DNA from 2 places in the Thauera butanivorans genome. Region 1 is predicted to be linked to the other one. Evidence: predicted binding sites of a transcription regulator. Region 1 holds the regulator's gene; the other holds the start of a gene.
What was found. Region 1 encodes FNR, which switches genes on or off when oxygen is low (the NO sensors DNR and NnrR bind a similar motif). Its sites were predicted from a motif close to TTGANCTAGNTCAA; they were not measured.
Positions count from the first base shown of each region.

Region 2: nirJ (heme d1 biosynthesis radical SAM protein NirJ) is a predicted target of FNR. The motif match lies at 2,252-2,265, and genes of this name have one in related genera.

Region 1 is NZ_CP183038.1:3,368,257-3,372,672, forward strand. It holds gene ACNQFN_RS16315 (sulfite exporter TauE/SafE family protein) at 1-564, opposite strand, end outside; gene hemN (oxygen-independent coproporphyrinogen III oxidase) at 694-2,085, opposite strand; gene fnr (fumarate/nitrate reduction transcriptional regulator Fnr) at 2,232-2,978, shown strand; gene ACNQFN_RS16330 (SirB2 family protein) at 3,038-3,427, opposite strand; gene ACNQFN_RS16335 (Crp/Fnr family transcriptional regulator) at 3,530-4,213, shown strand; gene ACNQFN_RS16340 (PHA/PHB synthase family protein) at 4,223-4,416, opposite strand, start outside.
Region 2 is NZ_CP183038.1:2,318,407-2,322,822, forward strand. It holds gene ACNQFN_RS11260 (tartrate dehydrogenase) at 1-421, shown strand, start outside; gene ACNQFN_RS11265 (IS1096 element passenger TnpR family protein) at 490-2,037, opposite strand; gene nirJ (heme d1 biosynthesis radical SAM protein NirJ) at 2,317-3,516, shown strand; gene ACNQFN_RS11275 (cytochrome D1 domain-containing protein) at 3,633-4,416, shown strand, end outside.

The sequences.
Region 1 (4,416 bases):
CATGCCGGCCAGCAGCAGGTTGGGCAGCGTTCCGAGGCCGAAGGCGAGCATCAGCCCCGCACCGCGCACGCCGGAGCCGGTGACGAGCGCAGTCGCCAGGATGGAATAGGTCAGGCCACAGGGGATGAAACCCCACAGCAGGCCCAGCGGCAGCGCCTGCTTGACCGAGCGCGCCGGCAGGAAATGCCGTGTCGCGGGCTGGATGCGGCGCCACAGCACGTGGCCGGCACGCTCGACCGGCACCAGCAGGCGGGTGAAGCCGGTGAGATAGAGGCCGAGCGCGATCAGCATCAGGTTGGCGAGCACGTACAGGCCCATCTGCACCGGCAGCATGCCGTCGTACAGCATGCCGACCGAACCCAGCGCGCCCACCACGCCGCCCAGCGCGGTGTAGGTGGTGATGCGGCCTACGCTGTAGGCCAGGTGCAGCGGCCATTGCGGCCTGCGGCCGGGCAGCTGCACCTGGGCGGTGAGCGCGCCGACGATGCCGCCGCACATCGACACGCAGTGCGTGCCGCCGAGCAGGCCGATCAGGAAGACGGCGAAGTAGCCGGTTTCGGGCATGGTCGAAACAGGACCGGTAAGAGGGCCAGGGAGAAAAGCTGCCTATTCTACGCCCCCGGCACGCACGCTGCTGCGGCGCGGTGCCGCAGGCGGGCTCGCCCGTCAGGCAGAGCCCCCCCTGCCCGTCGCTCAGATCACGCGCGAGTAGCGCGCGCGTTCGCGGTCTGCACGCAGGTAGCGGTCGAACACCATGGCGATGCCGCGCACCAGCAGGCGGCCGGCTGGCTCGACGCTGATCCAGTCGCCGTCGATCCTGACCAGGCCGGCCTTCTGCATCTCCTGCAGATCGGCGAGCTCGCTGGCGAAATACTCGCGGAAATCGATCAGGTGGGCGATCTCGATCGACTGCATCGACAGCTCGAAGTGGCACATCAGCGCCTGGATGATCGAGCGCCGCAGCAGGTCGTCCGCGTTCAGCTCGATGCCGCGCAGCACCGGCAGTTCGTCGCGGTCGAGGGCATCGTAGTAGTCGTCGAGCGTCTTGACGTTCTGCGCATACACCGGGCCGATCTTGCCGATCGCCGACACGCCGAAGGCCAGCAGGTCGCATTCGGCCTGGGTCGAGTAGCCCTGGAAGTTGCGGTGCAGCCGGCCCTGGCGCTGGGCGACGGTCAGTTCGTCGTCGGGCTTGGCGAAGTGGTCCATGCCGATATAGACGTAGCCCGCTTCGGTCAGGCGGCGGATGCCGAGCTGCAGCAACTGCAGCTTGGTGTCGGCGGTGGGCATGTCGTCCTGCGAGATGCGGCGCTGCGGCTTGAACAGGCCCGGCAGGTGCGCATAGCTGTAGAGCGAGACGCGGTCGGGCGAGATCTCCAGCACCTGTTCGAGCGTGCGGTTGAAGCTGATGACGTTCTGCCTGGGCAGGCCGTAGATCAGGTCCATGCTCACCGACTTGAAGCCGTTGGCGCGCGCGGCATCGATGACGAGCTTGGTTTCCTCGAAGCTCTGGATGCGGTTGACTGCCCGCTGGACGTCTTCGGCGAAGTCCTGCACGCCGACGCTCATGCGGTTGAAGCCGAGTTCGGCCAGCAGCGCGACGGTGTCGAAATCCACCTTGCGCGGGTCGACCTCGATGGAATATTCGCCATTCGGCACCAGCGTGAAATGCTCGCGCACCGAAGCCATCAGCTGCCGCATTTCGTCGTGCGACAGGAAGGTGGGCGTGCCGCCGCCCAGGTGCAGTTGCGTCACCTGGTGGCCGCCCTCCAGACAGGCGGCCTGCATCTCGATCTCCTTGGCCAGGTATTTCAGGTACTTGGCCGAGCGCCCGTGATCCTTGGTGATGATCTTGTTGCAGGCGCAGTAGTAGCAGATCGTGTTACAGAACGGGATGTGGAAGTATAATGAGAGAGGTTTGCTGACGCCGCCGATGGCTCGCTTGGCAAGCCAATCCTTGAGGGCATCAGCGTTGAATGCCTCGACGAAGCGATCCGCAGTGGGATAGGACGTGTACCGCGGACCGTTGATGTCGAATCGGCGGATGAGCTGCGGATCGAAGATGAGTTCGTTCTGGTCGGTCATGATCTGAAGCTTGAGTGTGTGCCGAACAATGGCAGAACACCACAATATTTTGGTTGACGTGGATCAACGGGCAGGAACAGCCCGGGGTCGATGGACTGGTGAGGGCGCCCGGGACAGTGTCTGAAGGGAACGGAATTATCGTGCAGATGAGGGCAAGCGTGCCAGTGACCATGAACGGGTTGAAGACCGCCTGTTCGCAATGCAATCTCGTGGAGCTGTGTCTGCCCTTCGGCATGTCCGACAGCGAATTGCACCAGCTCGACGAACTGGTCGGCGGGCGCCGCAAGGTCAAGCGCCAGCAGAGCCTGTACCGTGCGGGCGATCCTTTCGAGGCAATCTACGCCATTCGCGCCGGCTCGTTCAAGACCGACGTGCTGCTCGAGGACGGCCGCGACCAGGTGACCGGCTTCCAGATGACGGGCGAAATCCTCGGCCTGGACGGCATCAGCACCGAAAGCCACAGCTGCAACGCGGTGGCGCTGGAAGACAGCGAAGTGTGCGTGATCCCCTACGCCAAGCTCGAGCAGCTGTCGCACGAGGTCGAAGGCCTGCAGCATCAGTTCCACAAGGTCATGAGCCGCGAGATCGTGCGCGACCACGGCGTGATGATGCTGCTCGGCTCGATGCGCGCCGAGGAGCGGCTGGCGGCCTTCCTGCTCAACATGTCGCAGCGCTTCACCGCACGCGGTTTCTCGGCGGCCGAATTCCACCTGCGCATGACGCGCGAGGAAATCGGCTCCTATCTCGGCCTCAAGCTCGAGACCGTGTCGCGCGCCTTTTCCCGCTTCCAGGAAGAAGGCCTGATCGCCGTGCAGCAGAAGCACATCCGCCTGCTCGACACGACCAGGCTGCGCAAGCTGGTCCAGCATCAGACGGCCGGCTGCGGGCGCTGAGAGCGCCTGCTTCCGGCCTGCCTTTGCCCCCTTCCCGTCTCGCTGCCTCGACCGTCCCGTCAGACGACGGCAGCCAGATAGCCCGCAGCGTTCTTGCTCAGCGCCACCGACACGATCCACGCATACACCGCGAGCGCGGCGGCAAACGCGAACAGCCGCTGCGAGCGCGTCTTGCCGCGCTTGAGGGCGACGGTGCCGAGCGCGACGTAGGCGACCAGCCCGATGACCTTGGCCGTCACCCAATCAGCCTGGAACGGATACTGCTGGATCATCACCGCCAGCACGATCGCCGTGATCAGCAGGACGCTATCGACGACGTGGGGCAGCACCCGCGCCGGCAGGCTCTTCAGCAAGGGGCTACCGCTGATCATCCAGTAGCCTCGCAGCAGGAAGCCCAGGATGCTGAGCGCCACGCAGGTGACGTGAAGATGCTTGATGGCGAAATACATGTTCTTCCTTTTTTCCAGGGGCAGCACGGCCGCCGCAGCCCCTGCCCTCAATTAGAATGGAGGCCGACAAACGAGACGGCTTCCCATCAGGAGCGCCCGCACATGGCCAGCACCCCACCAATAGACATCCCCGCGCTGCTCAAGCGCATTCCGCTTTTCAGCGAACTGTCCGCAGCCGACATCGAGCGCATCGCCCGCTACACCCGCGACCGCCACATCGCCCGCGGCGAAGTCCTGTTCCAGCGCGGCGACCAGCCGCATGGCTTTTACTTCGTCGTCTCGGGCCAGGTCAAGCTCGCCTTCTCCTCGCCGCAGGGCACGGAAAAGGTCGTCGAGATCATCGGCCCGATGCAGAGTTTCGGCGAAGCGGTGATGTTCATGAACAAGCCCTACCCGGTGTTCGCCGAGGCGCTGACGGAAACGGCGCTGATCCACGTCGGCCAGGCCGTGGTCAGCGAACTGATCGACCAGGACCCCTCCTTCGCCCACAAGCTGCTCGCCGGCATGTCGATCCGCCTGCACGGCCTGATCCAGGACGTCGAGACCTACTCGCTGCGCTCGAGCATCCAGCGCGTGATCGGCTATCTGCTGCAGGTCGCCGACAGCGACTCGCCCTGCGAGATCGACCTGCCCACCAGCAAGCAGGTGATCGCCTCGCGCCTGAACCTGACGCCCGAAACCCTGTCGCGAATCTTCCACGATCTCAGCGAGTCCGGCCTGATCAGCGTGCACGGCAAGCACATCACGCTGCACGATCCTGCCCGCCTGGCACGCCACCAGGTCTGAGCACGCGGCTCAGGACTCCAGCACGTAGCTTCCCGGTGCCGGGCACAACGCCGGGAAGCTGTCGTTCGCGACCGGCCGCGCCTCGACCTCCGGGCCGACGCGCGGCTTGAGCCAGCGCATCCAGTCCTCCCACCAGCTGCCCTGGTGCTGCTCGGCACGTTGGTGCCAGCTATCGGCGGTATCGGAACGGCGTGCATCCGCGA
Region 2 (4,416 bases), 1.0 Mb from region 1:
CGACATCCTGTCGGCGCGCTTCGTGCTGTCGCCGGAGCGCTTCGACGTGGTGGTGGCGTCCAACCTGTTCGGCGACATCCTGTCCGACCTCGGGCCCGCCTGCACCGGCACCATCGGCATCGCGCCGTCGGCCAACCTCAACCCCGAGCGCCGTTTCCCCTCGCTGTTCGAGCCGGTGCACGGTTCCGCGCCGGACATCTACGGCCGCAACATCGCCAACCCGGTCGGCATGATCTGGTCGGCGGCGCTGATGCTCGAATTCCTCGGCGAACGCCAGCCCGCCTGCGCGGCGGCGGCGCAGGAACTGCTGCGCGCGATCGAGCAGGTGCTGGAGCACGGCCCGCGCACGCCGGACCTGGGCGGTAATGCGGATACGACGGTGATGGGCAAGGCGATCGCTGACATCCTCGAGCAAGCCTGAGGAAAGGCGCGGCAATTGCTGATGGCATCTGGCGGGTAGCGGCTGGGGGCGCCAGTCCCCAGCGGAGATCAGCGAATCAGCTTGAACAGCGACGAGACCTGCTTCTGGTGTTCCGCAAGCTTGAAGACCTCAGGCCGGTAGGGGCCGAGCCACTCGAGCACTTCACGGCTCTCTGCCCGGCGAGGCGTGCGCTTGGCGTCGAGGATGCGATAGTAGCCATGAACGCCGCCGCAATCTTCAGGCGGGCATGCCCGCCCGCCTTCGAGCAGTGCGGCCGGTTTGTGCAGGGGGGCGCTCGGCAGCCGCTTCTCGATCGTGATGTGATGGTGCCACGCATCGCCGAAGTCGTAGATGTAGGTGAAGCTTCTGCGGCGGCCGATCACTTGGCCGAGTTCGACATGCTCGCCGGGCAGTGTGTCGCTGAAGGGGAGGCCGTGGTCTCCGCTGGTACTGATGCGGTGATCGCCGACCTTGAATTCGTGCAGGTGCGCATCTTCCCAGCCCATGGCGCACTGGATCACGTGATGGAGCGCTTCGAAAGTCAGCGTGTTCTCCACTTCGACGCGGCGCCATATCGGCGGATCGATGCCTTCCAGCGCGATGTGCAGCAACAACCGGCGTTGCGGATAGTCCTGGGGAAGATCAGCGAGTGGGTCGTCGAGGCGATTTGCCAGCAAGGCATGCAAGCTCTCGATCAGATGCCGGTTGTCCTGTTCCGGATCCCGAGCCAGTTTGGCCGTCCAGTATTCGACCCGGGCGCATGCGTCGGCGTCCCGGCCTTCAGCCAGCAGCAGCAGCACTTCGAGGTGCGGCAAGGAGCTGTCGTTCGGGGTGAGACGTTGGGCCTCGTTGAACGCCCGCCAGGCGCCCTGGCGGTCACCGCGGTCGGAGCAGAGGGTTGCCTCGCGCTGCAGCGCAGCGCTGCGCAGTTGGCGGTCCGGTGATGTCTTCAGCCGTGCGACCAAGTCTTGCCGTGCCTCATCCTGCTGGAGTTCCAGGTAGCAGTTCATGAGAACGGTGAAGGCATCTTCGGCGCGTTCGTCGAGCTTGCTGACGTCGGCGAAAAGGGGGCCGAGCAAGCTGAGTACGTCGCTGAAGCGACCTGCGTGAAACCAGTGATCGGCAACGAAGGCGAGATGCTGAGGTGGGGCACCGAGCGCGGCAACTTCAGCCAGGCGGGATTTTGGCAGGTGCTCGAGCACGCGTGCCAGCATTTCTTCGGGCGGGAGCATCAGGTTCATACCGGCATGATCGCCGGCGCCGCAGCATTGCTTGTATTTGCGCTGCGAGCCGCAGGGGCAAGGTGTGTTGCGCTCGGGGCGAGCCAGTTTCCGCGGGTGGAAGTGCTTGTCCGGGATCGGGGTCGCATTCCAGAGGTCGTAGGCGATCTGGGTGGCCAGGCCGCGAGCGGTACGATCCAGATCGGCTTTCGTGCTCGGTACGCCTGCCTGAGCGATGATGGCCGCAGCCAGCCGATGCAGGGCTTGCTGCAGGTGGGTCAGTAGGGCAGGGAAGTCGTTCGACTCGAGAATGACGCCTACGGCGCTGTCCAGCGCATCTTCCAACAAGGTCTGCAGGGTCTGGTCGGAGCCGGCTGCGCGGGTAGGAGTGTTCATGGGGCCTCGATATCGATGGATGGCTCCGGCCTTCACCGGTTTTCGGAACGGGCAAGACCTTAGCGCCAAACGCCGCATTTCGTCCACGTGATTCTTGGTTGCCGGGAGTGAGGAGAATGGGTGGAACCAAGCATGACGCGATGCAAGACGCCAATCGGGTTTGGGCCGGCTCGGCCCGAACGATATTCTTGCTTGCCGGGTCGATGGCCAAGCCTTGACCCGCATCATTTTCCCCCGCCGAGCGCTCGGCTCTAATGGGCTCCACACAGGAGAGCCCTCATGTTCCGTATCGCCAACTTCATCCGCGAACTCGATCAACCCACGCCGGTCGGCCCGCGCCGCAATCCGCCCGGTCCGGTGGTCATCTGGAACCTGATCCGGCGCTGCAACCTGACCTGTGAGCACTGCTACTCGATTTCGGCCGACAAGGATTTCCCCGGCGAGCTGAACACCGCCGAGGTGTTCAAGGTCATGGACGACCTGAAGGCAGCGCGGGTGCCGGTGCTGATCCTGTCGGGCGGCGAGCCGCTGCTGCGGCCGGACATCTTCGACATCGCCCGCCGCGCCAAGGCGATGGGCTTCTACACCGCGCTGTCGTCCAACGGCACGCTGATCGACGCCTCCAACATCGATGCGATCGACGGCATCGGCTTCGACTACGTCGGCGTCAGTCTGGACGGCATCGGCGCCACGCACGACCATTTCCGCCGCAAGCAGGGCGCTTTCGCGGCCTCGATGGACGGCATCCGGCTGTGTCTGGAGCGCGGCATCAAGGTCGGCGTGCGCTACACCATGACCGAAGGCAATGCCCACGATCTGCCGGCGTTGCTGAAGCTGGTCGAAGACGAAGGCATCGACAAGTTCTATTTCTCGCATCTCAACTATGCCGGCCGCGGCAACAAGAACCGCGCCGGCGACGCCCGCCACCGCACCACGCGCGAGGCGATGGAGCTGCTGTTCGAGACCTGCCTGGACCTGCACCGGCGCGGCATCGAGAAGGACTTCGTCACCGGCAACAACGATGCCGACGGGCCTTTCCTGCTGCAGTGGGTGCAGCGCCGCTTCCCCGATCGTGCCTCGCACATCGAGGCCAAGCTGCGCCAGTGGGGCGGCAACGCCAGCGGCGTGAACGTGGCCAACATCGACAACCTCGGCATCGTGCATCCGGACACGATGTGGTGGCACGTGCCGCTGGGTGACGTGCGCAAGCGCGCCTTCGGCGAGATCTGGAACGATCTGGACAATCCCTTGCTGGCCGGCCTGAAGCAGCATCCGCGCGTGCTCGAAGGGCGCTGCGGCGGCTGCCGCTACCTGGACATCTGCAACGGCAGCTCGCGCGTGCGTGCCTCGCAGATCACCGGCAACCCGTGGGCGGAAGACCCGGGCTGTTATCTGGACGACGACGAGATCGGCTTCGCCGGGGGCGGCGAACGCGTCGTCACCACACCCTGGACGCGTATCGCGAAGGTGCCGGCATGAGCAAGAATTCCTGCGCCCGCAGCAAGGCAGCGGCGCTGTCCTTCGAAGAGGCGTTTCCGTTCCGGGGCAGTCCGGCGATGAAGGCGTCGTTGAGCGCGACCCTGTTCGGTGCCGCGATGCTGGCGGCCGGAAGCGGTCATGCAGCCGACGCGGGCCGTCCCGACGTTTCCGCGCTGTATGCCCAGCACTGCGCCGCCTGCCATGCCCCCGACCGCCTCGGCGGCATGGGGCCGGCGCTGCTGCCGGACAACCTGTCCCGCCTGCGCAAGCCCGAGGCGCTGAAGATCGTCGCCGAAGGGCGCACCGCGACGCAGATGCTGGGCTTCGCCGAGCAGTTGAGCAAGGACGAGATCGCCGCGCTGGTCGACTGGATCTACAGCCCGGTCGATCCGCCGCCGCGCTGGACCGACGACGACATCCGCGCCTCCTGGATCCAGCACGTCGATCCGGCCACGCTGTCCGACAAGCCGGTGTTCGATGCCGATCCGCTGAACGTCTTCCTCGTCGTCGAAGGCGGCGACCACCACGTCAGCGTGCTCGACGGCGACAGGCTCGAACCCATCCACCGCTTCCAGTCGCGCTTCGCACTGCACGGCGGCCCGAAGTTCGCCGCCGACGGACGCTACGTGTTCTTCGGCTCGCGCGACGGCTGGATCACCAAGTACGACCTGTGGAACCTGAAGGTGGTGGCCGAGGTGAGGGCGGGCATCAACACCCGCAACGTCGCCGCGTCGCCGGACGGCAAGCACGTGGCGGTGGCCAACTACCTGCCCAACACGCTGGTGCTGCTCGACGGCGACCTTAACCTGGTCAAGACCATCGCCGCCACCGACCGCGACGGCAAGCACAGCTCGCGCGTCTCGGCGGTGTATGACGCCACGCCGCGCCAGTCCTTCATCG